2 linked regions of the Youhaiella tibetensis genome follow. The protein of the gene in region 2 interacts with the protein of the main gene of each other region in a pairwise test. Links are inferred from orthologs where the notes say so. Each region holds a gene or a part of one and is shown on either strand. Other genes may lie near its edges. The genes, in order: FNA67_RS07745 and FNA67_RS01440.

Evidence for each region.
Region 1: the proteins of FNA67_RS01440 (region 2) and FNA67_RS07745 interact in binary tests that used the Escherichia coli proteins (3 or more experiments, as listed by UniProt). The link is inferred for Youhaiella tibetensis from one-to-one orthologs.

What each region holds. Positions count from the first base shown.
Region 1 is NZ_CP041690.1:1,602,747-1,617,301, reverse strand. Bases 6,823-10,100 are described here. They hold FNA67_RS07745 (sensor histidine kinase), read right to left. Parts: upstream 9,717-10,100; coding sequence 7,023-9,716; downstream 6,823-7,022. Other genes in these bases: kdpC (potassium-transporting ATPase subunit KdpC), read right to left, coding at 9,723-10,100; FNA67_RS07750 (response regulator), read right to left, coding at 6,823-7,026. In the rest of the region: FNA67_RS07795 (extracellular solute-binding protein), read left to right, coding at 1-386; FNA67_RS07790 (carbohydrate ABC transporter permease), read left to right, coding at 461-1,381; FNA67_RS07785 (carbohydrate ABC transporter permease), read left to right, coding at 1,378-2,250; FNA67_RS07780 (N-acetylmannosamine-6-phosphate 2-epimerase), read left to right, coding at 2,247-2,921; FNA67_RS07775 (N-acetylglucosamine kinase), read left to right, coding at 2,918-3,817; FNA67_RS07770 (N-acetylmuramic acid 6-phosphate etherase), read left to right, coding at 3,821-4,702; FNA67_RS07765 (SHOCT domain-containing protein), read right to left, coding at 4,796-5,086; FNA67_RS07760 (SH3 domain-containing protein), read right to left, coding at 5,101-5,745; FNA67_RS07755 (hypothetical protein), read right to left, coding at 5,760-6,221; more of FNA67_RS07750, read right to left, coding at 6,328-6,822; more of kdpC, read right to left, coding at 10,101-10,283; potassium-transporting ATPase subunit KdpB, read right to left, coding at 10,295-12,346; potassium-transporting ATPase subunit KdpA, read right to left, coding at 12,357-14,048; kdpF (K(+)-transporting ATPase subunit F), read right to left, coding at 14,061-14,150; FNA67_RS07720 (LacI family DNA-binding transcriptional regulator), read left to right, coding at 14,389-14,555. UniProt on the Escherichia coli protein: Member of the two-component regulatory system KdpD/KdpE involved in the regulation of the kdp operon. KdpD may function as a membrane-associated protein kinase that phosphorylates KdpE in response to environmental signals.
Region 2 is NZ_CP041690.1:267,581-281,600, reverse strand. Bases 6,287-9,029 are described here. They hold FNA67_RS01440 (PTS sugar transporter subunit IIA), read right to left. Parts: upstream 8,019-9,029; coding sequence 7,554-8,018; downstream 6,287-7,553. Other genes in these bases: rpoN (RNA polymerase factor sigma-54), read right to left, coding at 8,857-9,029; hpf (ribosome hibernation-promoting factor, HPF/YfiA family), read right to left, coding at 8,068-8,637; FNA67_RS01445 (DUF1150 family protein), read left to right, coding at 7,212-7,493; FNA67_RS01450 (Hsp20 family protein), read left to right, coding at 6,781-7,197; FNA67_RS01455 (glycosyltransferase family 2 protein), read right to left, coding at 6,287-6,646. In the rest of the region: FNA67_RS01490 (response regulator transcription factor), read right to left, coding at 1-349; FNA67_RS01485 (phosphoenolpyruvate carboxykinase), read left to right, coding at 599-2,188; FNA67_RS01480 (hypothetical protein), read right to left, coding at 2,229-2,741; FNA67_RS01475 (arylamine N-acetyltransferase family protein), read left to right, coding at 2,840-3,670; FNA67_RS01470 (YdeI/OmpD-associated family protein), read left to right, coding at 3,677-4,285; FNA67_RS01465 (DUF1697 domain-containing protein), read left to right, coding at 4,285-4,815; FNA67_RS01460 (ribokinase), read left to right, coding at 4,852-5,754; more of FNA67_RS01455, read right to left, coding at 5,795-6,286; more of rpoN, read right to left, coding at 9,030-10,356; lptB (LPS export ABC transporter ATP-binding protein), read right to left, coding at 10,474-11,244; lipopolysaccharide transport periplasmic protein LptA, read right to left, coding at 11,241-11,696; FNA67_RS01415 (hypothetical protein), read right to left, coding at 11,693-12,358; FNA67_RS01410 (ribonuclease D), read right to left, coding at 12,370-12,984; FNA67_RS01405 (hypothetical protein), read left to right, coding at 13,104-13,463; FNA67_RS01400 (L,D-transpeptidase), read left to right, coding at 13,585-14,020. UniProt on the Escherichia coli protein: Seems to have a role in regulating nitrogen assimilation.

The sequences.
Region 1 (14,555 bases), 1.3 Mb from region 2 along the record:
AGGCCGATGACGAGAAGCTGGTCGCCATCTACTTCGACGGTGGCTATGCGGCCAACGCCAAGACCGCTCATCCGGAAGCTGCCGTGAAGTTCCTCAACTTCCTGGCCAGCAAGGATTTCGGCCAGGTGTTCGCCAACAAGCTCAACAACATCTCGACCGTTCCGGGCGTCACGTTCGATGATCCGCTGCTGGGCGAAGTCGCTGAGCTCAACCAGCATTCGATCCCCTACCTGATGCTCGTCCACTTCCGTTATGGCGAGCCCTCTGGTTCGGTGCTGCTGCAGGGTGAAGTCCAGAAGCTCCTGGACAACCAGACCACCCCGGCCGAGATCGGCAAGGCCCTCACCGATGGCCTCGCCAACTGGTACGAGCCGTTCAAGAAGTAATTGCCCAGGGCCGGCGGGTCATCCGATCCGCCGGTCGCTTCCCTCCACCCCTGCAAGGGATATTTGGAACACCGATGCCCAGCTTGCGCCTGACCGGACGCGGAATGTGGATTACGGCCCTGCTGGTGCCGCCCCTTGCATTCGTGGCCATGTTCATCGTCTACCCGATCATTTCGGCCTTCGCCTACGCGTTCTTCGACTGGAACGGGCTGGCGCGTGGCGAATTCGTGGGGCTGGACAACTTCTACAAGGTGCTCTTCACCGAGCCCTATGCGAGCTGGACTCGCAATGCCTTCGGGCACAACGTCCTCGTCTTCTTCGCCCTGATGGTTCTGCAGAACGGCATCGGCTTCATCCTGGCCTATTGCCTGTGGCGCGGCTTGCCGGGCGCTCGCTTCCATCGGGTTGCGGTATTCCTGCCGGTGGTGCTTTCGACCATCATCGTGGGCTACCTCTTCAAGCTCTTCTATCACCCGCTGTTCGGCGTCGTGAACATCTCGCTCAAGGCCATCGGCCTGGGGTTCCTCGCCCAGCCCTGGCTCGGTCAGGCCTCGACCGCGCTCTGGGCGCTGATCGTCGCCAATGCCTGGCACATGGTGGGCTTTCCGACCCTCGTGTTCCTCGCCGGCATGCAGCGCATCCCGGGAGAAATCCTTGACGCGGTGCGCATGGAAACCGAGAGCGAGTGGACCAAGGTCACCAAGATCGTCTGGCCGCTCGTCGCGCCCAGCGCCACGGTGGTCTTCACCCTGCTGTTCGTGGGCGCCTTCAACTGGTTCGAATTGCCCTACGTGATGGTGGGCCTGGATGGTTCGCCTTATGGCTCGACCGACGTGCTGGGCCTCTATTTTTACCGCACGGCGTTCGGCAACCAGTCGAGCGCGGCGCAGGATTTCGGCGCGGGTAGCGCCCTGGCCGTTCTCATCTTCCTCTTCGTTGCTGTGCTCGCCAGCATTCTCACCACCAGGCTGCGTGCGCGGGAGATCCAGATATGACCACCGCGACCGCCACAAAGGCCGCCAGCTACGATCGCCCCGGGCTGCTCTCCACACTCGGACGGGACGGCCTCATCCAGGTTATCCTCTGGGCCAACACCTTCATCATGCTGGCGCCCATCGTCATCATGGTGTTCTCGGCCTTCAAGACCAACGCCCAGATCTTCGCCTCGCCGTTCTCGGTGCCCGACCTCACCCATGTCGGAAACCTCACCAAGATCTGGACGCAGACGAATTTCCTGCGCTACCTCCTCAACTCGGTCATCGTGACCGGCTCGTCCATGGCCTTGATCCTGGTGCTGGGCACCATGGCCGCGTATGCCATCGGCCGCTATGAGTTCAAGGGATCGGGCTTCATCCTGATGTTCTTCCTGGCGGGCCTGACGCTGCCCCTCAAACTCGCCATCATCCCGCTCTTCATCCTGATGCGCGACTTCGGCATCCTCAACAACCAGCTCTCGCTGATCCTCGTCTACGTCGCGATGGGGCTGCCCACGACCGTCTTCATCCTGACCGGCTTCATCCGCACCCTGCCCAATGAGCTGGAAGATGCGGCGCGCATGGATGGCGCGAGCGAATTGCGGATCATGTGGTCGGTGATGCTGCCGCTGGTGCGTCCGGCAATGGTTATCGCCGCCATCCAGAACGTCGTGCCGATCTGGAACGACTTCTTCTTCCCGCTGGTCTTCATCCAGAACGACAACCTCAAGACGCTGCCGCAGGGCCTGACTAGCTTCATGGGCGAATACACCACCGACTGGGGCGTGCTGTTCGCGGGCCTGACCCTCTCCGCGGCCCCGATCATCCTCATCTACATCATCCTGTCGCGCCAGTTCATCAACGGCATGACTGCCGGAGCCGTCAAATGAACTACAAGCTTCCCAAGGGGGCGCTCATCGTCTCGTGCCAGGCGCGCGCCGACAATCCCCTGCACGGGCCGCAATATATGGGGGCCATGGCGCTTGCAGCGCGCGACGGCGGGGCTGCGGGCATCCGGGCCAACGGCCCGGAAGACGTGCGGGCGGTCAAGGCAGCCGGCTTGCCGGTGATCGGGATCAACAAGGTGTTTTCTGACACCTACCCCGTCTACATCACCCCTGACTTCGCTTCCGCCAAGGCGCTTGTCGATGCCGGCGCCGACATCATTGCGCTCGATTGCACGCCCCGCGCGCGGGACGGCGAGCCTCCCGAAACCCTGGTCCGCCGTATCCGCGACGAACTGGGTGCCGAAGTCTTCGCCGACATTTCGACTCTCGAAGAGGGCATCGCGGCAGAAAAGATGGGCGCGACCTACATCTCGACCACGCTCTCGGGCTACACCGAATACACGACCAAGACGCCCGGCCCCGATCTCTATCTGGTGCGCGCGCTGGCGGCTCGGGTCGAGGCCCCCATCGTAGCCGAGGGGCGCTACAACACGCCGGAACTGGCGCGCGCCGCCATCGACGCGGGCGCTTATGCCGTGGTCGTCGGCACGATGATCACCAACCCGCGCGAGATCACCAAGGTCTTTGCCCGGGAAGTCCTGGGGACGCGATGAGCCAGGGATTTCTCGGCATTGATATCGGCGGCACCGCTTCGCGCTGGGTGCTTTTGGCCGAAGATGGCGCTGTTGCCGCGCGTGGCGCCTCTGGCGGCGCCACCGGGCACACGTTCAATCCGGTCGAGCGTGAAAAGCTTGCCGCCGTGCTGGCCGAGATCGCGAGCGTCTCGGGCGCCCGCCCGGCGGTCGTCACGATCGGGGCGACTGGCTTGGGGCCGCGGGCCTATGACGACGTCAAGGTCATGGTCGCGGATCTCCTGGGCACGCCGCGCGAGTCCGTCCTCACCATGGACGATATGGAACTCGCTTATCGCGCCGTTTTCGCGCCGGGAACGGGGCACCTCATCGCGGCCGGTACGGGCTCGGTCGGCCTTCATCTCTTTGCCGACGGGAACACCATCCGGGTCGGCGGCCGCGGGCTGCTGATCGACGACGGTGGCTCAGGCACCTGGATCGCGTTGCGCGCCCTCGATCTCATCTATCGCCGCATCGATGAAACCGGCGGCCCGGCCGAAGCCTCGATCCTTGCCGTCACCCTCTTTGAGGCCATGGGCGGGTCGAGCTGGGACGATACCCGCGCCTTCGTTTACGGGGGCGACCGCGGCCAGATCGGCCAGTTGGCCCAGAAGGTCGCAGCGGCAGCCGAAGCGGGCGATCCGCTCGCCCTTCGCATTCTGGCCGACGCCGGCGTAGAACTCGCCCGGCTTGGCCTCGCCCTCGTCAAGCGCACGCAGAAGCTGCCGATCGGTTATGTCGGGGGTGTCATCAGGCTGCATCCAGCGATCAAGCAATCTCTGCTGGCGGCCCTCCCCGGCCAGGACGTATCGTTCCCCGAGACGGACGCCGCTCTCCATGCCGCGCAAATGGCGCGCACCCACCACGTTACGGAATAGACCATGTCGACCACAGAAACTGCCTCCTCCCGGTACGCCACGCTTGAGGACTGGAGCACGTCCGATCTCGTGGCCGGCATTCTCGAAGGCCAGTATTACGCGATCGGCGCCGTGCAGGCTGCCAGCCAGGCAATCCGCAAGGCCATCGACCTGAGCGCGGAGCGCCTGGCTGCCGGTGGACGTCTCGTCTACATCGGCGCCGGCACGTCAGGGCGCATTTCGACCCAGGACGCGGCGGAACTGACACCGACCTTCAACTGGCCCGCCAGCCGCGCCGTCAGCCTCATGGCGGGCGGCGAAGGCGCCTTCCTGCGCGCCAAGGAAGGCGCGGAGGATGACGAGGCCGCTGCGGTGGCCGACCTGGATGGCGTCGCGGTCGGCCCCAACGACGTCGTCATCGGCGTCGCAGCGAGCGGGCGCACGCCCTACGTCATCTCGGGCCTCAAGCATGCCCGACAGATCGGCGCCCTCACCATCGGCATCTACAACAATCGCGGCGGGCGCGTCGGCGAGGCCTGCGAATTGCCTATCCTCATCGAGACGGGCCCCGAAATTCTCGCCGGCTCCACCCGCATGAAGGCCGGCACCGCCCAGAAGGCTGCGCTCAACTGCATTTCAACCGGTGTCATGATCCGGCTCGGTTTCGTCTATCGCGGCAAGATGGTGGAGATGCAGGCCACCAACGCCAAGCTGCGCGAGCGTGGCGCGCTCATGGTCGCCGACCTGACCGACACGGATCTCGAAACGGCCACCAAGGCGTTCGAGGAAGCCGGCCGGGTGATCAAGACGGCTGTGGTGATGCTGACCCTGGGTCTTTCCAGGGATGATGCCTTGGCCGTCATCGCGTCGGCCAACGGGAACCTGCGCGCCGCGCTCACCCGCTGACAATCTGAATCACGAAGGCCGGCTATCCCTTTGATTTTGAATCGGGATGCCGGCCTTCTTCATAGATTGATTCAACTGCCCTTAGGCCCACCCCTATTGGAGAATGCGGGCCTTCTGCGCGGCGAATTCCTCATCGGTCAGGATTCCCGACTTATGGAGGTCGGCCAGCTTTTCCAACTGCGCCATGGCCTCCTGGCTGAGACCGGCGGGCGCCGCAGGTTCGGGCGTGGCGGGCGGTGCTCCTGCGGCCGGCGCGCTGCCGCCCGCCTGACGCGCCGCGACCTTGCCGGAGACGGCAGTGGCCGTGCCGGCAATTACGGCGGTGCGAGCCACGGTTTGTGCTGTTCGCCCGACAAGGCTCGGGCCGCGTCTTCTGGTAATCATCTCACACCTCGTTGTTAGCGATGCACGTAGAACGATCCGACATTGTTCTGCAGCATCCGGTTGAGTACGCGCACGTCGCTGCGGAAGGTCGAGCAGTTCCCGAAGTTCCGCTGCGTGCAGACATCGACGGCCGCCCGTCCATCTATGCGGATGGACATGATCCGGCGGCCCCAGGCCCCCAGGTTCCGATCGCTTTCGCCGGGCCTTGCACAGAAATTCGGGCCGCGGAAATCGGCGCCCTCGAAGAAGCAGACCAGGCGGTTCGAGCCTCCGCCACCGATCGGGCCGCCGATCGGCCCGCCGCCACCGCCCGGACGTCCGGTGTCGACCACCTCGCGCAGATAGTTCGCCGAGACCCAGCCGGATGGCCCGCGATGGTCGATCAGGCACCAGTTGTTCTGGCACCGCACGATGTGCACGCTCTCCCCGCGCTGTAGCACGTCCACGACGCGATGGTTGGTGCCCGGGCCCTGGCGCACGTTGACGTTGGCCGTGGCGACGGCGTTGCCACGCATGGCTCCGCCACCACCTCCACCGCCTCCCGGTGTGTCAGGCACGATCACGAACGGCTCGATGGCCAACGCCACGCCGATGCCACCCAGACCCGATCCCAGGGCGACCGCCAACAGCAGCGAGCGCAACACTTTCAGTGGCATCATCGGTACTCTCCTCACTAGATGCGGTTGGCCGTGAACACGCGCGGTCCCTTGAACCGAACGGTCGGGCGATAGGTGCAACGCAGGGACGAAAGCCGCATCAATTGGCCGACGACGCCCATCGAACGTCCCGTCGGGCGGCAATCCATAGTGGCGGCCTCCCAGGCGACGCCGCCGCCGCACGAAGCGCGCTGGATATCGACGAGCACGTCGCGACCGGCCGTGTGCCAGGTCAGGCGCCCGTCGCAACGCACGCCGCCGCCGCGCACCTGGTAGGTGCCGCGCCGTTCGAGGCAGAAGCTGAGAATGTAGGGCCCATAGAGGGGCTGGTTGGCCCTGTAGCAGCCATAAACGCCTACCCCGCCGGGATGATCCGGCACGATGACGAAGGCGTTGGCATCCTGGGCGATGGTCGGTCCGGTCAGAAGACCTGCCAGGAGCATGATGCTTCCGAGCAGGCGGGCAAGAGCTTTATGCACGTCCTTCTCCTCCCATTGGATTTGAAGGAAACGTTACTCCCTTTCACCACGGAGGAAATTGGCAGGAAATCCTCGGTTTTGGCGCCCTGTACCAAAGTCGGCCGGCTCACTCCCCGGCGATGAGGCGATAGCCGACGCCCGGTTCGGTCACAATAAAGCGCGGTTCGGCTGCGTCATCCCCAAGCTTGTCGCGGATATGGGCCACCGCGATGCGCAGGTAGTGGGCATCCTCAAGGTGCGCCGGCCCCCAGACCATCGAAAGCAGCTGGCGATGCGTCACCAGCCGACCGGCGAACTTGGAGAGGAGCGCCAGCACCTCGAATTCCTTACGGGTCAGCTTGATCTCCTCGCCCGCCAGGGTCACCTCGTGGCGGGCGAGATCGACCTGCAGGTCGCCGGCGACGATGGTCGACGGCTCGGTGTCCGGAGACTTGCGGTTGCGCAGGAGGGCGCGGAGGCGCGCCATGAGTTCGCCGGTGGCGAAGGGCTTGGTCACGTAGTCGTCCGCACCGGCGTCGAGGGCGGCGATCTTCTCGTTCTCCGCGTCCCTCACCGAGAGCACGAGGATGGGCACCTGCGACCATTCGCGGATGGCGGTGATCACCGCCTTGCCGTCCATGTCCGGCAAGCCGAGGTCGAGGATCACCACGTCCGGGGCCGTGGTCGCGGCCAGTTCAACCCCTGCCCGTCCCCGCTCGGCTTCCTCGGTCTCAAAGCCGGCGCTCGCCGCCACGATCGTGAGGAAGCGCCGGATGGGCGCCTCGTCTTCGATCAGGAGGATGCGGGGCTTGGATTGGCTGCTCATTCTGTCTCTTGGGGCAAGGCACGGGGGTTGGCGAGCGGCAGCGTGATGACGATCATCGCGCCGTGGCCGGCCGGATTGTCCTTGACGCCGACCGTTCCGCGCATGGCTTCAACGAAGCCGCGAACGATTGCAAGCCCCAGTCCCGTCCCGGAGGGGCGGCGGTCGCCTTCGGTGACGCGATAGAAGAGCTCGAACACCTTTTCCCGCTCCGCCTGCGCGATGCCCGGCCCCTCATCGGCTATCGAGAGCGCGACACCCTGGGCGGTCGCCTGCCCGGAGATCACGATTTCCGATCCGGCCGGCGAGTATTTGGCGGCGTTTTCGAGGACGTTGGCGATGGCCTGGGTCAGCAGAACCGGGTCCGCCTCGACGCGCGGCAGGGCCCGGTCGAGGTCGATGCGAACGCGATGACGGACAAGCACCCGCTCCAGGTCGTGGCGCGCCGCGCCCACCACCTCGCGCAACTCGATCGCGGCAGTCTTCGGCGTCAGCGCGCCGTATTCGAGCCGGGTCATGTTGAGCAGGTTCTGCACGTATCGATCCAGCCGCCTAGCCTCGTCGAGCGCCGTTTCGAGAAGCGCACGGCGATCCTCGCTTTGCAGGCCGGGTTCGCCGAGGCTCGAGATCGCGCCGATCACCGAAACCAGTGGCGTGCGCAGGTCGTGGCTGAGCGAGTTGAGCAGCGCCGAACGCAGCTTTTCGCCTTCGGCCTGAACGCGCAGATTTTCGAGATCCCCGGCCATGCGCGTCCGCTCGACGGCGACCGCCACCTGGTCCTCGACTGCCAGCAGCAGCCGCTTGGTTTCGGGATCGAGGCTCTTGCGGGGGTCGCGGAACTGCACGCCGATCACGCCAAGCGGCTTGCCCGTGGCGAGGGGAACGAACAGCCAGTCCGAGGTCGGAAGGGTCTGGGTGCCGGCTCCCGCGGGCTCATTGCGCTCGAACGCCCAGCGCGCTGCCCCCAATGCCCGGGCGTCCAGGTTCTCCTCGATGCTCGGATAGCCCTGCACCTGTTCGAGCTGCCCGGCGTCGTCCGGCATGAGGATCAGCGACCGGCAATCGAGCGTTGCCGCGATGTGATAGGCGCCGGCGTAGAGCACGTCGTCCGGTTCGGTCTTCTCTGCGATCCGCCTGGCGAAGTCGTAGAGCGTTTCCGTCCGTCGCTGGGAGGCGCGCATGAACTGGACCTGCGCCCGCAACCGACCGGCCAGGGTGCCGGTGAACAGTGCCCCGATGAGAAAGAGGAAGATGGCCACCACATCTTCGACCTGCCGGATGGTGAAGCTGTAGAGAGGCTCGGAAAAGAAGAAGTTGTAGGAGAGGAACGAGACCAGGCTGGTCGCGAGGGCCGGGCGCAGGCCGTAGCGTGCCCCCACGAAAAGGACGCCGACCAGGTAGATGACGGCCAGCGACGCCAGCGGGACCGGGTAGATCTCCAGCGCCGCCCAGGCCACGAACGTCGCCACGGCGGCGCCCACCGCCCCCACCAGCACGCCCCACCAGTTGATGGACAGGTCGACATGCAGCCCCGGGTGCGGTTCCTCGCGATTGCCGGTCCCTGCAACCACAGTCAGCTCGAAGTCGGTGGCGGCGTCGAGCAGCTTGTCTGCCACCGGCTCGCGCAGGAAGTGCCAGGGGCGGCGCGGCCTGGGGCGGCCGATGACGATGCGCGAGACGTTGCGGTGCCTGGCGAGGTCGAGGATTTCCTCGGCCGCATTGCTTTCGGCATGAAGGGTCACCGTCTCGGCGCCCAGGCTTTCGGCAAGCTGCATGGCCTCGGCGATGCCACGCTGTGCCGCGTCCCCCATGGCCTCGTGGCGCGGCGTCACCACGGTAGCGACCAGCCAGGGGATGTTGGCCCGCTCGGCCATGCGCTTGCCGGCCCGCACCAGCGTCTTGGCTATGCCGGCTTCGTTGATGCAGACGAGCAGGCGTTCCTGCGTCGGCCAGGGGCCACGGACGGCATTGGCCTGCATGTAGGCCAGCATTTCGGCATCCACCCGGCTGGCGGCGGTGCGCAGCGCCAGTTCGCGCAGGGCCGTCAGGTTCCCCTTGGTGAAGAAGTTCTCGAGCGCGCGGCCGATATTGCCCGGCACGTAGACCTTGCCTGCCTTGAGGCGGGTGATCAGCTCCTCGGGCGGCAGGTCGATGATTTCGATGTCGTCGGCGCGGCGTAGGATTTCGTCCGGGACGGTTTCCTGCACCCGCACGCCGGTAATCCGCGCAACGACGTCGTTGAGGCTTTCAATGTGCTGGACGTTGAGCGTGGTGGTGACGTCGATGCCGGCGTCGAGGATTTCCACCACGTCCTGCCAGCGCTTGAGATGGCGCGATCCGGGCACGTTGGTGTGCGCCAGCTCGTCGATAATCGCAAGTTGCGGCTTGCGGGCCAGCACCGCGTCGATGTCCAGCTCCTCGAGCATCTGGCCGCGATACTCCACCTTGCGGCGCGCGATCTGCTCGAGCGGCTTGAGGAGCTTGGCGGTTTCGGCGCGTCCGTGGGTTTCGACCAGCCCCACGACCACATCGATGCCCGCGCGCTTGCGGTTGTCCGCCTCCTCGAGCATGGCAAAAGTCTTCCCGACGCCGGGTGCGGCGCCGAGGAAGACCTTGAGCTTGCCCCTGCCCTCCTTGCTGATTTCGCCAAGGAGGGCTTCGGGGGTCGGTCGGCTGGGTTCGGCCAGAGCCATCTCGTCCTACGATTTGAGAGCGTCGAGCGCCATGTTGAGCTCGAGCACGTTGACTCGGGGCTGCCCGAGCATACCAAAGTCACGTCCCCTGGTATGCTGCGCAACGAGTTGCTCTATATCTTTGACCGGCAAGCCGCGCGCAGCAGCGACGCGGGCGACCTGCCAGGCCGCGCCTTCCGGCGAGATGTCGGGATCGAGCCCGGAGGCGGAGGCCGTCACCAGGTCTGCAGGAACGGGCCCTTCTCCGCCCAGCGCGGCGGCACGTTTGCGCACCTCTTCGTCCAGCGCCTTCGAGCTCGGTCCGAGGTTCGATCCCGACGACGACGCCGCGTTGTAGGGATCCGGCCCGGTCGCGGACGGACGCCCGTGGAAATAGCGATCCGACTGGAAGGATTGCCCTACGAAGGCGGAGCCGACGAGCTTGCCGTCCACGGTGACCATCGAACCGTTCGCCGAACCGGTGAAGACCGATTGTCCGATGCCGGTCATGGCCAGCGGATAGGCGACGCCGGTGAGAAGGGTCAGCAGGCCCAGCGTAGCGATTGCGGGTCGCAGATGTGTAAGCATGCTATCTCTCCTCAAACCAGGTGGAGCATGGCGACCGCCATGTCGATGAGCTTGATGCCTATGAACGGCACGACGAGTCCGCCCAGCCCGTAGATCAGCAGGTTGCGGGACAGGAGGGCGGAGGCGGTGGCGGGCTTGTAGCGCACGCCCCGTAGCGCGATCGGGATCAGCGCCACGATGACGAGCGCGTTGAAGATCAGCGCCGAGAGGATCGCCGATTCCGGGCTCGCCAGCCCCATGACGTTGAGCACCTGCAGCCCCGGATAGGACGAGACGAACAGCGCCGGCAGGATGGCGAAGTACTTGGCCACATCGTTGGCGATCGAAAAGGTGGTCAGCGCTCCGCGCGAAATCAGCAGTTGCTTGCCCACCAGCACGATCTCGATGAGCTTGGTAGGGTCGCTGTCGAGGTCGACGAGGTTGCCCGCTTCCTTGGCTGCCGGCGTGCCCGAGTTCATTGCCACCCCGACATCGGCCTGGGCCAGGGCGGGCGCGTCGTTCGAGCCGTCCCCGCACATGGCTACCAGCCGTCCGTTCGCCTGTTCGCTGCGAATGAGCTCGAGCTTGCGCTCGGGCGTGGCCTCGGCGAGGAAATCGTCAACCCCGGCTTCCGCGGCGATGGCGGCAGCCGTCAGCGGGTTGTCCCCCGTGATCATCACGGTGCGAATGCCCATGGTGCGCAATTCGGCGAAGCGCTCGCGGATCTGCGGCTTGACCACGTCCTTGAGGTGCACGACGCCCAGGATGCGGCGATCCCTGGTAACGACCAGCGGCGTACCACCCGAACTCGCGATCCGGCGGATGATCGCGTCGAGCTCGGTGCCCGAATGCTGGTGGGCATATTTGAGTACCGCGTCCGAGGCGCCCTTGCGCAATTCGACGCCATCGGGCAGGTCGGCGCCCGACATGCGGGTCTGGGCGGTAAAGGGCACGAAGGTCGCCTCGTCGCGCACCGGGTTATCCGAAAAGCCGAACTTGCGCTGCGCCAGCTCGACGATCGACTTGCCTTCGGGTGTGTCGTCGGCAAGCGAGGAGAGGAACGCCGCCTCGGCGAGTTCGCGTTCGCTGATTCCGGGCAGAGGGTCGAAGGCGTCTGCCATGCGGTTGCCGAAGGTGATGGTGCCCGTCTTGTCGAGCAGCAGCACGTCGATATCGCCGGCCGCCTCGACGGCGCGCCCGGACTTGGCCACGACATTGGCCTTGACCAGCCGGTCCATGCCGGCAATGCCGATGGCCGAGAGCAGGCCGCCGATCGTGGTCGGGATCAGGGTGATGAACAGCGCTGCCAGGTAGATGGTGGGGATATGGGAGCCCGACCAGAGCGCGAAGAACGGCAGCGTCACCACCACGAAGAGGAACACCAGGGTCAGCGCGGCAAGCAGGATGTCCAGCGCGATTTCGTTGGGGGTCTTCTGCCGCTTGGCGCCTTCGACCAGCGCGATCATCTTGTCGAGGAACGTTTCGCCGGCCTTGGCGGTGATCCGGACCACGAGCCAGTCCGAGACGACACGCGTTCCGCCCGTCACGGACGAACGGTCGCCGCCCGATTCCCGGATGACGGGCGCGGACTCGCCGGTGATCGCACTCTCGTCGACCGAGGCTATGCCCTCGATGACCTCGCCATCCGTCGGTATGACATCCCCGGACTCCACGACGATGATTTCGCCGATATCGACATCGGCAAGATCCTGCCATTCGAAGATTTCTCGGTTCTTGGGGTCGACCAGAACCTTGGCACGTGCCGAGGCCTTGGTGGCACGGAAGGCATCGGCGCGGGCCTTGCCGCGCCCTTCCGCAATAGCCTCGGCGAAGTTGGCAAAGAGCACCGTGAACCAGAGCCAGATGGCAATCTGGACCCCGATGCCGAACGAGGGCGCACCCGTCACGCCGTCGCGGATCGCCAGGATGGTGGTGAAGACCGAAACGAGGGCGGTGACGAAGATCACCGGGTTGCGCATCAGCCCCTTGGGGTTGAGCTTGGTGACGGCCTGCCCGGCTGCCCGCAGGAGGATGGCGGGATCGAAGAGGCCGATTTCCCTGGTAAGGGTTGGCTGTTTGGACATGAGACTATCCTTAGAAGCTCTGGCCGGCGGCAAGGGATACTTGCTCGGCAATCGGACCCAGGGCGAAGACGGGCAGGAAGGTGAGCGCTCCCACGATGAGGACGGCGACGACCAGCAGCGTGACGAAGAGCGGTCCGTGGGTCGGGAAGGTGCCCGCCGAGGGCGGCGCGCTCTTCTTGGCGGCGAGCGAGCCCGCGATCGCCAGGATCGGGATGATGTAGCCGTACCGGCCCAGGAGCATGGCGATGCCGAGGAAGGTGTTGTGCCAGACCACGTTCGCCGTGAAGCCGGCAAAGGCCGAGCCGTTGTTCCCCGTCGCTGAGATATAGGCGTAGAGCAGTTCGGAGAGCCCATGCGGCCCTGCGTCCTGCACGGAGGACTGTGCGGTGCCTGCCAGGATCGCCAGGCCCGAAAACACCAGCACGCCGATCGGCATCACCATCAGGGTCAGGGCCGCGAGCTTGACCTCGCGCGCCTCGATCTTCTTGCCCAGGTACTCGGGCGTGCGTCCCACCATCAGTCCGGCCAGGAAGAGGGTTACGATCACCATCAGCAGCATGCCCGTCAGGCCGACGCCGACGCCGCCGAAGACCACTTCGCCCAGCGCCATGTTGAGCATGGCGATGAGGCCACCCAGCGGCGTGAAACTGTCATGCATGGAGTTGACCGAACCGTTGGAGGCGGCAGTCGTTGCCTCGGCCCAGATCGCCGAATTGACGACGCCGAAGCGGACTTCCTTGCCCTCCATGTTGCCCATCTCGCTCTGGACGATGCCGGCCTGGAGCGGATTGCCCGCCTTTTCGGCCGCGTAGATGCCGGCAAAGCCGAGCACCAGCAGCACGCCCATGGCGGCAAACAGGGCCCTGCCCTGCCGCTTGTCGTTGACCATCCTCCCGAAGGTGAACGGGAAGGCGACCGAGACCACGAAGATCGCGATCATGGTCAGGAGGTTCGACAGCGCCGTCGGGTTCTCGAGGGGGTGGGACGAGTTGGTATTGAAGAAGCCCCCACCATTGGTCCCCAACTGCTTGATCGCGAGCTGGGAGGCCACCGGGCCGACCGAGATCGTCTGGTGCGCGCCTTCGAGCGTGGTGGCGGAGACGGAAGCATCCAGGGTCTGAGGCACGCCGGTCCACATCAGCACGACCGCCAGCACGATGGCGAGCGGCAGCAGGATGTAGAGTGTGGAGCGCACCATATCGACCCAGAAATTGCCGATCGCCTTGACCTGGCGCGCCGCCAGCCCGCGCGCCACGGCGGCGGCCACGGCCATGCCGGTGGCGGCAGAGAGGAAGTTCTGCGTCGTCAGGCCGGCCATCTGGCTGAAGTTGGAGAGCGTGGTTTCGCCCCCATAGGCTTGCCAGTTGGTGTTGGTGACGAACGAGACCGTGGTGTTGAACGCCAGGTCGGGCGCGAGCCCGGGAAGGCCGGCGGGGTTGAACGGCAGCAGGTCCTGGAACTTGAGGATCAGGAACAGCAGCACGAACCCGGCGGCATTGAAGGCGATTAGGGAAAGCGCATAGGCGCTCCAGTGCTGCCCCTGCCCGGCCTTGACGCCGGCAACGGCATAGATGCCACGCTCGATTGGGGCCAGGAACTTGAGTTCGCCTGAATAGACGCGCGCCATATAGAGCCCGATGGGCACGGCCAGCCCCACGAGCAGCGCGCCATAGATGGCGACTTGGACGAGGTCGGAAACCATTGGAATGCTCACCTAGAAGCGTTCGGGGCGCAGCAGCGCCGCAAGGAGATAGACGAACAGGGCAGCAGCCAGGATCGCGCCCAGCACGATATCGAGGGTCACTTGAGCTGCTCCACGGCAAGGACCAGCAGCGCGGCGACCGCAAAGGCCGCCAATCCGCCGGTCAGAAACACGAGATCGAGAAACATGATCGCTCCATCCGATTGGGATGAAGCCGCGATAGAGCGAGGGCGCGTAACGGCGCCAGACCGATTGCCCCAACCCCGCGTAAAGCCTGCGTAAAATCGCTGGCCCACCCGCCCTTAAACCCCGGCACGGGCGTTCCCCGCGCGCCATATGAATGGATTTGCAAATCCATTTGCAAATCGATTTTGAGCTGCTAACAATACCCTTCATGAGCACGATCTCGAAAGTGGCGGAGCGAGCGGGGGTGTCGCGTACGACTGTGTCGCACGTGCTCAACCATGCCGACCGGGTTTCCAAGCCACTGCGCGAACGCGTGCTGGC
Region 2 (14,020 bases):
GCAGGATCGCCTTGACGCGCTCGACGAGCAGGCGCTGGCTGAACGGCTTGGTGATGAAGTCGTCCGCCCCCATCTTGAGGCCGAACAGCTCGTCGATTTCCTCGTCCTTGGAGGTGAGGAAGATCACCGGCACGTCCGACTTCTGGCGCAGGCGACGCAGCAGTTCCATGCCGTCCATGCGGGGCATCTTGATGTCGAGGATGGCCAGATCCGGCCGGTCGCTGGTCAGGCCCTCCAGGCCCGAGGCACCATCCGTGTAGGTCGAAACCGAATAGCCTTCGGCCTCCAGCGTGAGCGAAACGGAGGTCAAAATATTGCGATCGTCATCGACCAGGGCGATTTTGGGCATCAACTTCCCTTTCCTAGTACCGTCGCCGGCAATTGGAGATAAACGCTTACTTAGGCAAGTCCGCACCCGCCTTTGGTGCCACAATTACGCATAAAGTAAGGCGTCGGGGTCGGTTTCGCCAGCCCTGCGCGCCTTTGCGCACCGATTCGACTTCCGTCTTACGACCGATTGCCGGATGGCTTTACCCCCCTCGCAGGGCTTCTAACAGCGGCCTGTCACGGCGCCAGACTGCGCCGAGTGGGGTGAACCATGGCTGCCTTCGATCATCGCGCCCTCAGGGGTCGTATCCTCGCCGATGCCGGCGATATCTCCTTCAATGATTCAACGCCCGTGCTCGTCTCGCGATCCCTGCGCGCGGGCGAAGGCGAGCTGACGGCGGACGGCGCCCTGTCGGTCACGACGGGCATCCATACCGGGCGCAGCCCCAAGGACAAGTTCATCGTGCGCGATGCGCTCACGACCGATACGGTCTGGTGGGACAATACCGCCGCGCTCTCGCCGGCCCAGTTCGACCTGCTGCTGGAAGACGCGCTGGCCCATGCGGCGGGCAAGAGCCTTTTCGCCCAGGACCTGGCGGCGGGCGCCGACGAGACCCATCGCATGAACGTGACGGTGTTCACCGAGCACGCCTGGCATGCGCTCTTCATCCGCAACCTGCTGATCCGTCCCGAGCTCTCGGGCGAGTTCGCGGCGGACGTGACGATCCTGCACGTGCCCGGGTTCAAGGCCGACCCCCAGCGCCACGGCACGCGCACCGAGACGGTGATCGCGCTCGACATGAGCCGCAACATCGTGCTGATCGGGGGCACCTACTATGCCGGCGAGATCAAGAAGAGCGTGTTCTCGCTCTTCAACTTCCACGCGCCGCGCCAGGGCACCCTGCCCATGCACTGCTCGGCCAATATCGGGGAAAGCGGGGACACCGCCCTCTTCTTCGGGCTTTCGGGCACCGGCAAGACCACGCTTTCGAACGATCCCGAGCGACTGCTGATCGGGGACGACGAGCACGGCTGGACCGCAGGCGGGGTCTTCAACCTCGAAGGCGGGTGCTACGCCAAGACGGTCAAGCTCTCCGAAACGGCTGAGCCCGAAATCTACCAGGCGACGCGCTCGTTCGGCACGGTGCTCGAAAACCTCGTGCTCGACCCCAAGACGCGCCTGCCCCTGTTCGATGACATCTCGCTCACCGAAAACACCCGCGCCGCCTACCCCCTGGAAACCCTGCCGGTCGTTTCCCTAGGCGGCGTGGGTGGCACGCCCCGGACCGTCGTGTTCCTCACCGCGGACGCCTTCGGCGTGCTGCCGCCCATCGCAAGGCTGACGCCCGACCAGGCGGTCTACCACTTCCTTTCGGGCTACACCGCCAAGGTGGCGGGGACCGAGCGCGGCGTGACCGAGCCGCAGGCGACGTTCTCGGCCTGCTTCGGAGCCCCGTTCATGTCGCTGCATCCGACGGTCTACGGTGCGCTTCTCGCCGAGCGGCTCAAAGCCTCGGGCGCCTCGACCTGGCTGCTCAATACCGGCTGGACCGGCGGCGGCTACGGGGTAGGCAAGCGCATCGACATCGCCTCGACCCGGCGCCTGCTCAACGCGGCGCTGTCGGGCGAACTCGATCGCGGCCCGACCCGGATCGACCCGGTATTCGGCCTCGCCGTGCCGGCGCATGTGCAGGGAATCGACGACAAGCTGCTCGAGCCGCGCCGCACCTGGGCCGACCCGATCGCCTATGACCGGGCGGCCGAGAAGCTGGTGGGCCTGTTCCAGAAGAACTTCGAAAAGTTCGGCGCGCTCGACCACCTGACGGTTGCCGGCCCGCGCCTCGCCCAGGCGGCGGAATAACACTGGAGGCCCGGTCCATCGGGGCCGGGCCGATCCATCGCTAGAGCTTGCCGAAGGCGACGCCGCGCCAACCCCAGCCCATCTTGGCGGCCACGTCCTGCAGCTGGCCCTTCATCTCCTGGGTGGAGAATCGGTAGTTGTAGACCTGCCCATAGGCGAGGGTTTCGGTGAAGGCATAGGCCGTGCCGAAGCTGAGCTCGAATTTCTGGCCGCGAAACGCCTCCCCGCTCATGGCCAGTTCGGGAACGCCGGCGCGCCACTCGACCGACCATTCCTGATCGAGGCTGCGCACCACGCCCTTTTCGGCATCGAGGGCCATGAGCACCTTGAAGACCTTGCTGATGCCGGCCTTGGCGAAGATTTCGTACCAGGCGGCGTCGACCACCTTCCATTCGGCAACGAGATCGGCATTCTCGGGCGCGCCGTCGCGCACGAGGAAGGGCGAACTGTCGCGGTTGAGCGCCAGGAGCGCCTCGCGCAGTTCGCCGGGGCTGCGCCGGGGCAAACCGGCGGGGGCGGCTTTGCTGCCGGTCAGAAAATCCAGAATTCCCATTACGGACCTTACCTTTAGAAGCTTCGCGCCCACCCACGGGTGACAAGCGCGCGCCCGTTAGCCATTATTGCGCCCCGGAATCGGCCAAGGAAGCTCGCATGAACGAACACGTCCACCTGACGGCCTATTTCGAGCGAATCGGCTTTTCGGGCTCCATCGCGCCCACCCTAGCGACGCTCGAAGCGCTGCACGCCCTTCATCCAGCCAGCATCCCTTTCGAAAACCTCAGTCCCCTGATCGGCCTGCCGGTCCTTCTCGACCAGGCCAGTCTCGAACAAAAGCTCATCCACGACAAGCGCGGGGGCTATTGCTACGAGCACAACATGCTGTTCATGCGCATCCTGCGCGAGCTCGACTTTCCGGTGACCGGGTACGGGGCGCGGGTGCTGTGGGGACATCCGGAGGGCGAGGAGCGTCCGGTGAGCCACATGGTGCTGGGCGTGGACGTGGGCGGGGCGACGTATCTGGCCGACGTGGGCTTCGGCTCGATGACGCTGACGACGCCGCTGCGCCTGCGTGGCGGCCAAGAGCAGGAAACGCCCTTCGCCACCTACCGGCTGGTGGGCGAGGCGCCGAGCTACCGGCTAGAAGTGCGGATCGGGGAGGAGTGGAAGCCGGTCTACGCGTTCGACCTGATCGAAAAGAGCGAGGACGACTATGCCGCGCTCAACGCGGCTACCTATCCCAGGTTTGCCGACATGCTGGTGGCGGCGCGCACCGAAAAGGACGTGCGCCACACCCTGCGCGACCTGCGCCTGTCGCACTACGGGCGCGACGGCGGGGAGCCGCAGCGTCGCATTCTTACAAGCGTTGCCGAAATCCGCGAGGCATTGTCCGAGACGTTCGGCATCGCGCTGCCGCCGGCGGATCTGCTCGATCCGGCGCTGGAGCGCGTGCTGGCCAGCCAGCAGAACCAGACCGTCGATTGAGGAGCCATGGCCCCCGTTATCCCAAATCCGGACAAGATCCGGGAATTCGAGACCGAAGCCGAGTTCGAAGCGTGGATGGCGGCCAACCATAGGGGCGAGACCGAAATCTGGGTCAAATACCACAAGAAGGGCTCGGGCCGCAGAACCATCGTCTACGCCGAGGCGCTGGACGTGGCGCTGTGCTACGGGTGGATCGACGGGATCGGCAAGCCGTTCGATGCCCATTCCTACCTGCAGCGCTTCACGCCCCGTAAGGCCAAGAGCATCTGGAGCCAGCGCAATCGCGACAAGGTGGAAAAGCTCATCGCGGCCGGTCGCATGACCGAGCACGGGCTCAGGCAGATCGAGGCGGCCAAGGCCGATGGCCGCTGGGACCGGGCCTATGCCTCGCCCGGCAAGATGGAGACGCCGCCGGACCTGCTGGCGGCCATCGAGGCCAATCCGGCCGCCTACGTGACGTTTACCCAGATCAACGCCACCAACCGCTATGCGCTGGCCTTCCGCACCCACAACATGAAGACCGAAGCGGGGCGCAGGAAGAAGATCGCCACGTTCGTCGAGATGCTGGCGCGGGGCGAAGCCCCCTACCCCCAGGCGTTCAAGGACAAGCCCTGATGCGCTACGCGGCCTTTCTGCGCGGGGTGAGCCTGGGCAAGCGCACGACCAGGAGCGCCGACCTCAAGGCGGCCTTCGAAAGCCTGGGCTACGAGGGCGTGCGCACGCTCATCGCCAGCGGCAATGTGCTGTTCGAGGCCGAAGCAGCCGACGACGAAGCGCTTGCCGAGACGATCGAAAAGGGGCTCGAGGCCAAGTTCGGCCTTGCGATCGGGGTGGTGCTGCGCTCGATCGCGGAGCTCGAGAAAATGGTCGAGCGCGCGCCGTTCGGGGGCGTGCCGGCGGATGCGGACGCCAAGCTCTACGTGCTGTTCCTGCGCGAACCGGTGGGCGAGACGCTGGCCCTGCCCTTTGCCGAGGAGGGCAATTACGAGGTGCTCTCGACCACGCCCACCGAGATTTTTGCTGTTGCATGGCACATGCCAAACGGGCGATACGGCGAGGGCCTGGATGCGCTCGAAAAACAGTTCCCCAAGGGAACGCTCACGACCATGCGCAACTGGAACACGATTTTGAAGGCGGTCGCCTGAACCAACAGGCGCTTTCGCGTCTTTTGGAGGGCTTTTATGATCACCGTTTTCGGCTCCTGCGGCCTTGACCTCATCGCCAACGTTCCGCGCCTGCCGGCGCCCGGCGAGACGGTGCTGGGCGGCGTCTTCGGCATGTCCCCGGGCGGCAAGGGCGCCAACCAGGCGATGGCCGTCAAGCGCTCGGGGCGCCAGGTGCGCTTTGCCGGCGCGGTGGGCAACGACGATTTCGCCAAGCGCGCGCTCGAACTGCTCAAGGCGGAGGGCGTCGACCTGGGCGCCACCAAGGTGGCGGAAGGCGAAGCGACCCAGATCGCCTCGATCTTCGTGGACGCCAAGGGCGAGAACGTCATCGCCGTGCTGCCGGGCGCAAATGCCACGCTCACCCCTGCCGACGCCGACAAGGCGCTCGAGGGGCTGCCGGCGGGGACCATCGTGATGATGCAGCAGGAGATCAACCAGGCCGCCACCGAGCGGGCGCTCGACGTCGCCAAGGCCAAGGGGCTGGTCTCCATCCTCAACACGGCCCCGTTCCTTCCCGATACGCCGGGCATGGCGCACAAGGCCTCGATCCTGGTGGCCAACGAAACCGAATTCGCGCTGCTGTGCGACGGCAAGACCGAGCCGCTCGACCAGTTGATGGAGAACTGGGCCCGCACGCACGGCCAGACCGTGATCGTGACGCTGGGCGCGGCGGGGGCGCGGGCGGCGACGCCCGAAGGCCTGATCAACGTGGCGGCCCTCAAGGTCACACCGGTCGATACGGTGGGCGCGGGCGATACGTTCTGCGGCTATCTCGCGGCCGGGCTCGATGCGGGGCTCGATCTCGAAGCGGCGATGACGCGCGCGGCGACGGCGGCGAGCCTCGCCTGCCTCAAGCCCGGCGCCCAGCCGGCGGTTCCCACCATCGCAGAGGTCGAGGCCGCGCTGGCCACGGCCTGATCGAACCAGCAACGCCGCCCCCGGAGCGGGGCGGCGCCGCTCAGTGCCCGGCGGCCCGGATCATGGGCTCGATCGTATCCTCGAAGAGCGCTCCGGGCCTTTGCGCCAGGACCTGCGGATAGAGCTTTTCGGCCTCAAGCGACAGGCGCAGGAAGGCGGCGATGGCCTCGGTGGCGGCCGGATCGGCCATGGGGTAGAACCCCTCCTCGAGGCGCTTGAGGAGCAGCGTCTTGGAATGGATCATGCGCTCGGTAAAGCCGGCGCCGTTGCTCATCGAGCTCGAAATCTTGACGTAGTCGTGAAGCGGGGTGCCCAGGTACATCTCGCTTTCGGCGGTGCGGTAGAGCCCCATGAGGAAATCGAGATCGGTCATGTTGGGCAGGTCCGGATCGTAGCGTGCGTCGGCGCGGCGCCGGTCCCAGACCAGCATGGTGTCCATAGAGAGGCTCACCCATTTGTGTTCGGAGGCGCGCAGCACTCGGTCCGGGCCGGCCCCCACGGTGCGCAGCGATATGAAGTCGGCGGACATCACCTCGAGCGCGGTGGCGACGATGGGCCGGTGCTCGAGGGCAGCGACCGCCCGCTCGAGCTTTTGCGGCTTGAAACGGTCGTCGGCATCGAGCAGGGCCGCATAGGGCGTGGCGAGGGTATCGAGCACCATGTTGCGGGCACGGGTCGAGCCCCCTCCGACCTTGCCCGAGGAATGGAAGCGCAGGCGCGGATCGGCGATGCCCATGCCGGCGAGCAGTTCCCGATAGTCCACGCCATCGTCCGAAATGATGTGGTGCTCGAAGGCACCATGGGTCTGGGCCAGCACCGAACGCACGGTGGCGCCGATGGTGGCCTGGGCCCGATAGGCGGGCGTGATCACCGCAACGGTCTGTGCGTCCATGGCTTTTTCTCCCCCGCCGATAGCCCTTAGGGCAATCTTGAACAGCCCCCGGCCCCGTCCCATATCTTGCTCAGGAATTCGATGCCACTCATTCGGGTCGAATTCCGGCGTTGCTTATTCAAGGACGGTTGTTGATGTCTCGCATCTCACTCTTTTCGGCGCCGTTTCTTCTGGGCTTCGATGCCTTCGAAGAACGTGTCGACCGCCTCTCGAAGGCGGCGGATGGTTATCCGCCGTACAATATCGAGCGGCGCGCCGCGGCCGATGGAGCCGAATGCTTCCTCATCTCCATTGCGGTGGCCGGGTTCGCCAAGGACGAACTCGAGGTCATCTCGGAAGACAACCAACTCGTCGTCCGGGGTCGCCAGAAAGACGATCCCTCGCGCGAGTTCCTGCATCGCGGCATCGCCGCACGCCAGTTCCAACGCAGCTTTCTCCTCGCCGACGGCGTTGTCGTCAAGGATGCTGCGCTCCGGGACGGCATGCTGATTGTCACCGTGATGCGCCCCAAGACGGAAAAGGTCGCAAGGCGCATCGAAATTAGTTCGTGAGAGGAGTTGGGCAAATGCAGAATAGAGACGAAACCGTCATCGATCCTTTGGTCCATCCGCTCAAGACCCTGACCCCGGCGCAGTTCATGGCGCTTGGCGGAAGTGCGGTGGCCTTCGTGCGCCCCATCCTCGGCGCCCAGGTCACCGAGTTGCTGTCCGAAGAAGGTTTCGAGCCGGACGGGCTTTATCAGCTGGTCATGTCGGCCGACGGCACGCCGCTGATGGTCGCCGATACGCGCGAAGCGGTCGACGAATGGCTCTCGGACCGCAATCTGGGCCTGGTGGCCGTCCACTAGGAAAAGCAAACGGCGCCCCGTATCCCGGAGCGCCGTTCCCGTTTTCGTCCAGAAGCCCGGTCAGGCGGCGTAGGCGGCCTGGGGCTGGATGAGCATCTCATAGATCTTGTGCGGGTCGCTGGTGCGCCGCAGGTCATCGACAAGGGCCTCGGTGCGCAAGAGGCGCGCCACGCGGGCCAGGGCCTTGAGGTGGTCGGCGCCGGCGCCGACCGGAGCCAGCAGCATCATGACCAGATCGACGGGCAGGTCATCGATCGAATCGAATTCGATCGGCTGGTCGAGCCTGGCGAAGAGGGCCGTCACCGCAGGCAGGCCCGCGATCTTGCCGTGCGGAATGGCGATGCCGTTGCCAAGGCCGGTGGAGCCGAGAGCCTCACGGTCGGAAATGGCGGTGAAGATAGCCTGCTGGTCCACTCCGGTGACCTTAGCAGCGTGCTGGCTCAAGACCTCTAGAAGTTCCGTCTTGGTTTTTATGCCCGTGCACGCAAGAACCGACTCCTCTGCAAGGATGTCTGAAAGTTCCATTGAAGAAACCTATTCGATGTAAATGTAGAATGGGGTTCAGCAAACAGCCCTAGTTTGCGCTCAAGGCGGGATCGATCCAGCCAATATTGCCGTCGGCCCGGCGATAAACCACATTCAGCCCGCCATGTCCAGCATGACGGAACACCACTACATCGGACTGCATCAGATCGAGCTCCATGACGGCCTCGCCGACCGTCAGACGCTTCAGACTGGCGGTGCCTTCGGCGATGACCGGGGGGCTGAAATCGAGGTCCAGCTCGTCATCTTCCATAGGCGCTGCAAGCACATAGGCGGGCGCGGTGGTGTCCTCCTCGTCCGAACGCCGGCGGTGCTGCTTCAATTTCCTGTTATAGCGGCGCAGCCGCTTCTCGATATTGCTGGCCATCACTTCGTAGGCGAGCGTGGGATCGTTGCCCTCGGCGCTGGCCTGGAGCGTGGTCCCCGAATCGAGATGAACCACGCAGTCGGCGCTATAGCCGGCCCCGTCGTGGCTCAGGGTCAGATGGCCCTTGTATCCTCCGTCGAAATACTTGCTGACTACCGAATTGAAGTGGTCGACCGCCTTGCTGCGCAAGGCCTCGCCGACGTCCATGTTCTTGCCCGATACACGTAAGGTCATGGCTACCCCCTTCGTTCGTAAGATCGGCGCGGGCCCCTGCCAACTGAAGTTGGTTCTCCCGCAGGGTGCATGGTAGACCCGGCGCAATCGGGGATCAAACCCACCAAACTGGTCACAGGCGCAATTGCAGGGGTGACAGGCCGGGTCGAGAGGGCTAGCCTGCCCGCATCGAAATTCCCCCTCAAATCCCTCTTCCGGCTGTGCCGAGGCGTCCGCCGCTCACGGCGTGGCGGTCAATGCCCGCTTCTGGCGGCGGCGGATGACCGACGAGGGGATGTTCATACCCTCCCGGTACTTGGCCACGGTGCGCCGCGCCACATCGATTCCCTGCTCGCGCTTGAGCATGTCGGCGATGGTGTCGTCCGAAAGGATATCGGCGGGCTGTTCGGCATCGATGAGCTGGCGGATGCGGTGGCGCACCGCTTCGGCCGAATGATCCTCGCCCCCCGAGGTCGAGGCCAGGGCGGTGGTGAAGAAGTACTTCATCTCGTAGAGCCCGCGCGGGGTGGAGATGTACTTGTTCGAGGTCACGCGGCTGACGGTCGATTCGTGCATTTCGATGGCCTCGGCCACCATCTTGAGCGTCATGGGCTTGAGATGGGCGATGCCGTTGACCAGGAACCCGTCCTGCTGGCGCACGATCTCGGTGGCGACCTTGAGAATGGTCTGGGCCCGCTGGTCGAGGCTCTTGGCCAGCCAGTTGGCCGTCTGCAGGCAATCGGTGAGGAAGGCCTTTTCGGTGGCGTCGCGGGTCTTGCGGGTAACGGTGGCGTAGTAGACCCGGTTGACCAGGACCTTGGGCAGGACGTCCGAATTGAGCTCCACCGCCCAGGCGCCGCCATTGCCCTCGCGCACGAAGACGTCCGGCACCACCGCTTCGATGGGCGCGCCGTCGAAGGCGCGGCCCGGCTTGGGGTCGAGCTCGCGCAGCTCGGCCAGCATGTCGGCCAGGTCCTCGCGGTCGGCCCCCACGGCGCGGGCGAGCCCGGCCAGATCGTGGGCGGCCAGGAGGTCGAGATTGGCCAGGAGCCTGGCCATCATGGGATCGAGCCGATCCTTTTCGCGCAACTGGATGGCAAGGCATTCGGGCACGGTGCGGGCGAAGACGCCGACGGGATCGCAGCCCTGGACCTTGAGCAGCACCGCCTCGACCATGGCCTCGTCCGTTCCGAGCTGGGCGGCGATGGCATCGAGGTCCCCGGCCAGGTATCCGGCCTCGTTGAGGCTGTCGATAAGGGCCCGGGCGATCAGGCGCTCGGCGGGAGCCTTGAGGATCAGGTTGACCTGGGTCTCGAGGTGATCGGAGAGGCTGGGCCTGGCCGCCACGAACTGGTCGAGATCGGGGGCCTCCCCGCCCTCGCCACGGCCTTCGGGCCAGACCGAGGTCTGGGACAGCGAATCCTGGCCGACCTGCTCGGGAAAGACGTTCTCCACCGCCGTATCGAGGCCATCGGCGATCGAGCCGGCGGACTGGATGCGATCGGAATGATCGACGGTATCTTCGTAGGCGCTCAGCTCAGGGGCGCGTTCGGGCGCTTCGGCGCCGTCGTCGGGCGCACCTTCCTCGCGTTCGAGCAGCGGATTGCGCAGCAGCTCGGCCTCGACGAAGGCGTTGAGCTCGAGGTGGCTGAGCTGGAGCAGGCGGATCGACTGCATGAGCTGAGGCGTCAGCGTCAAGCTCTGTGCCTGCCGAACCTCGAGCCGAGGCGTCAATGCCATGCCGGTAACTTCCCAAATCGCGCAACCGGCGGCACCATGACTCATCGGGCCAGCGAGGACAAGCGCCCAAAGGGCAAGTTTCGTGCCAGTCCCGGCTAAAGCTTTATATCGGCAGAACTAAACATCGAAGGTGTCGCCGAGGTAGACGCGGCGGGCGTCGGGATCGGCCTTGATGGTCTCGGGGCGTCCCTGGATCATGACCTTGCCTTCGTAGATGAGGTAGGCGCGGTCCACGAGGCTGAGCGTCTCGCGCACCGAATGGTCGGTGATGAGCACGCCGATGCCCCGCTCGGTGAGCTGGCGCACCAACCCCTTGACCTCGGCCACGGCAATGGGATCGACGCCGGCAAAGGGCTCGTCGAGCAGCATGAAGACCGGGTCGGCAGCGAGGGCGCGCGCGATCTCGGCGCGGCGGCGCTCGCCGCCCGAAAGGGCCAGGGCGTTGGAATCGCGCAGGTGAGCGATGGAGAATTCCTCGAGCAGTTCCTCGAGGCGCCGCTTGCGCTCGGCGCGCGAGTGCACGTGCCCCTCGAGGATCGCCAGGATGTTGTCCTTGACCGAAAGGCCGCGGAAGATCGAGGGCTCCTGGGGCAGGTAGCCGATGCCGAGGCGCCCGCGCTGGAAGAGCGGCAGGTGGGTGATCCGGTGGCCATCGAGGCGAATTTCGCCGTGGTCGGGGCGGATGAGGCCCATGATCATGGTGAAGACCGTGGTCTTGCCCGCGCCATTGGGGCCGAGCAGGCCCACCGCCTCGCCGCGCCGCACCGCCAGGCTCACGTCGGAGACCACCACGCGCTTGCCGAAATGCTTGGCCAGGCCATGGGCCACCAGCCAGCCGGTCTGGTCGATGCGGGTCTGGGTCTGGGTCTGGGGCGCGGACTGGTTCATTGCGAGCTGAACACGCCCTGGACGCGGCCGCCCTTGGAGCCGGTGAAGGTGGAGGTATTGGTCTTGAGGTTGACCACCAGTTCGGGGCCGGTGAGCTTGCTGGTGGCGCTGATCACGGTGACGTTGCCGGTCAGGTGGAGGATTTCGGTCTTGGGATCGTAGACTGCCTTCTCCCCGCTGGCATCCTGCTCGCTCGTCTTGATGCGCACCGCGCCGGTGGCCTCGAAGCTCTGGACATCGGAGGTGCCCTTTTCGCCATAGGTGATGACGACCTTGTTGGCCCAGAGGTTGATGGTAGGGGTCTTGACCACGACGTTGCCATCGAAGGTGGCGAGGTGGTTGGCCTCATCGACCACGAAGCTATCGCCGGTGATGGTGACCTCGTTGGCCGCCCGGGCGAAACCGGCGGTGGCAAGCACCAGCATCAGGGCCAGGGCGAAGCGGGCGATCATGGTTGCGATCCTTGTTCGTCGGTTGGCGATTGCTCGTCCATCTGCCGGGACGGCACGGTGAGGGTGGCGCGCTGGAATGTCCAGAGCTGGGCGGCGGCATCATAGATCAAGCCGGCGCCGTCGATCACCGAGCCGTCGTTGAATTCGAAATGCACCGGACCGCGTGCGATAAGGGTCTGGGCCGGCCAGTCGACCAGGGCATCGGCGAGGGTGCCGGTGGTGCCGAAACTGTCCTCGATGGCGGCAGTGCCCGAGATTTCGACGCGCTGGCTGCCCATGTGCAACTGGGCCGATTCGGCGCGCGCCGACATGATGCGGCCCGAAGGCTGGTGGAGCGAGGCCTCGGCGTTGACCAGATCGACGATATCGACATTGGCCAGGGCCGCCGAGGCGCTTTCGGCCGTGACGCGGTAGACGGCGCCATCGGCCATCACCCCGTCATAGCGTGGCACGTCGACCACGATCCGGTCCTGCTGGACCGACACGCGGCCGATCGAGAAATCGATGCCCAGGCTCGCCAGGTAGATCTGGCCGACGATGCCGACCAGAATCAGGGCGCCAAGGACCGGCACGCCGATGCGCAGGATCGAGACGAGGCGATTGCGCAGGTTGAGCCGCCCATACATCGCCTCGCGTTGATCGGCAGTCGCCGAACGGCCCATGGCCCAAAATCCTAGCTATGCGCGAAGATGTCTGTCTCGCCCCAGCCCAGAAGATCCAGCTCGATCCGGGTCTTGAGGAAACGGAAGCACTCTTCGGCCAGTTCCATGCGTCCCTCGCGACGCAACATGCGATCGAGATGGCGCTTGAGGTCGTGCAAGTAAAGGACATCGGAGGCGGCATAATCGAGCTGGGCCTGGGAAAGCGTCTCCCCGCCCCAGTCGGACGACTGCTGCTGCTTGGAAAGGTCGATGCTCAGCAGCTCGCGCACGAGATCCTTGAGGCCGTGGCGATCCGTATAGGTGCGCACGAGCTTGGAGGCGATCTTGGTGCAGTAGACCGGGCCGGTGACGACGCCGAACCGGTTCTTGAGCACGGCCATGTCGAAGCGGGCGTAATGGAAGATCTTGGTGACCGCCGGATCGGCCAGCAGCCGGGCGAGGTTGGGCGCCTCGTTGACGTCGGCCGGAATCTGCACGACATCGGCGCTGCCATCCCCGGGGGACAGCTGCACCACGCACAGGCGGTCGCGATGGGGATCGAGACCCATCGTTTCGGTATCGATCGCTACCTCGCGGCCATAGCGTGATAGATCGGGCAAATCGCCCTTGTGCAGCCGAACAGTCATCCTGACCCTCACTAATCGCAAACTGGGCCGTTGATGCCATACCACACTGGGCTTGGAAAGTCTGACCCTGGGGCTTGACGGCCTTGTTTTGGCGCCAAACCTCGGCCAAGACAAAAGCCATGCAACGTCTGTCCGTTCTCGCACTGGTTCTTGCCGGGCTGGCCCTCCTGTGGCTGGGCGCGCCGGGCTATGCGCGCGCGGAGGCGCACCTGAGCGCGCCAACTGCCCAGATGTGCGCCGAGGCGGCCGACCTGGTGGTGACGGCGAGCGAGGCGCTTTCGGCCAAGCCGCACCTGCTCAAGGCCTGCGCGGGCCAGAAGAACCGGCTGGCGATTCCGTGCCAGACCGACCGGTGCCTGCCCGTCGAGCCGCTGGCGCTGACCTATCGCCCGCCCGAAGCCCGGCCCGTGCCGTTCGTGGCGCAGGCCATGACCGAGCATGCCGACCCCGACGGGCAGTTCCGGCCACCGCGCGCCTGACACCGATCCCCCAATGCAATCGTCCAATGCCGCACCGGCTCGCGCCGGGAGCAGGCCATTGGGCATTTCCCCTCCGGCGCGGACGCGCCAAAACGAAAGCCATGCCCCTATGACTGCAACCATGACCCTGCCCAGACGCCATTTTCTCTTCGGCGGCGCGAGCCTCGCCGCCCTGGCGCTCTCGGGCTGCGCCACGACCGGCAATACCCGCCAGATCGCCGAGGGACCGGCGACGGTGCCCCAGCAATACCTAGACATGTATGCGGCCCGCCCCGAGGAACGCTTCCCGATTCCGGCCGCCGACATCTCCAAGCTCGACCCCAAATACTGGCGCCAGGAGGTGGCCGACCCCACCGGCGAGCAGCCGGGGACCGTGGTGGTGGATACCGGCAACCGGTTCCTCTACCTGGTGAGCGAGAACGGGCGGGCCATGCGCTACGGCGTGGGCATCGGGCGTGACGGCTTTGCCTGGTCGGGCCGCGCCAAGATCCAGTACAAGCGCGAATGGCCGACCTGGACGCCGCCGTCCGAGATGATCGAGCGCCAGCCCGAGCTCG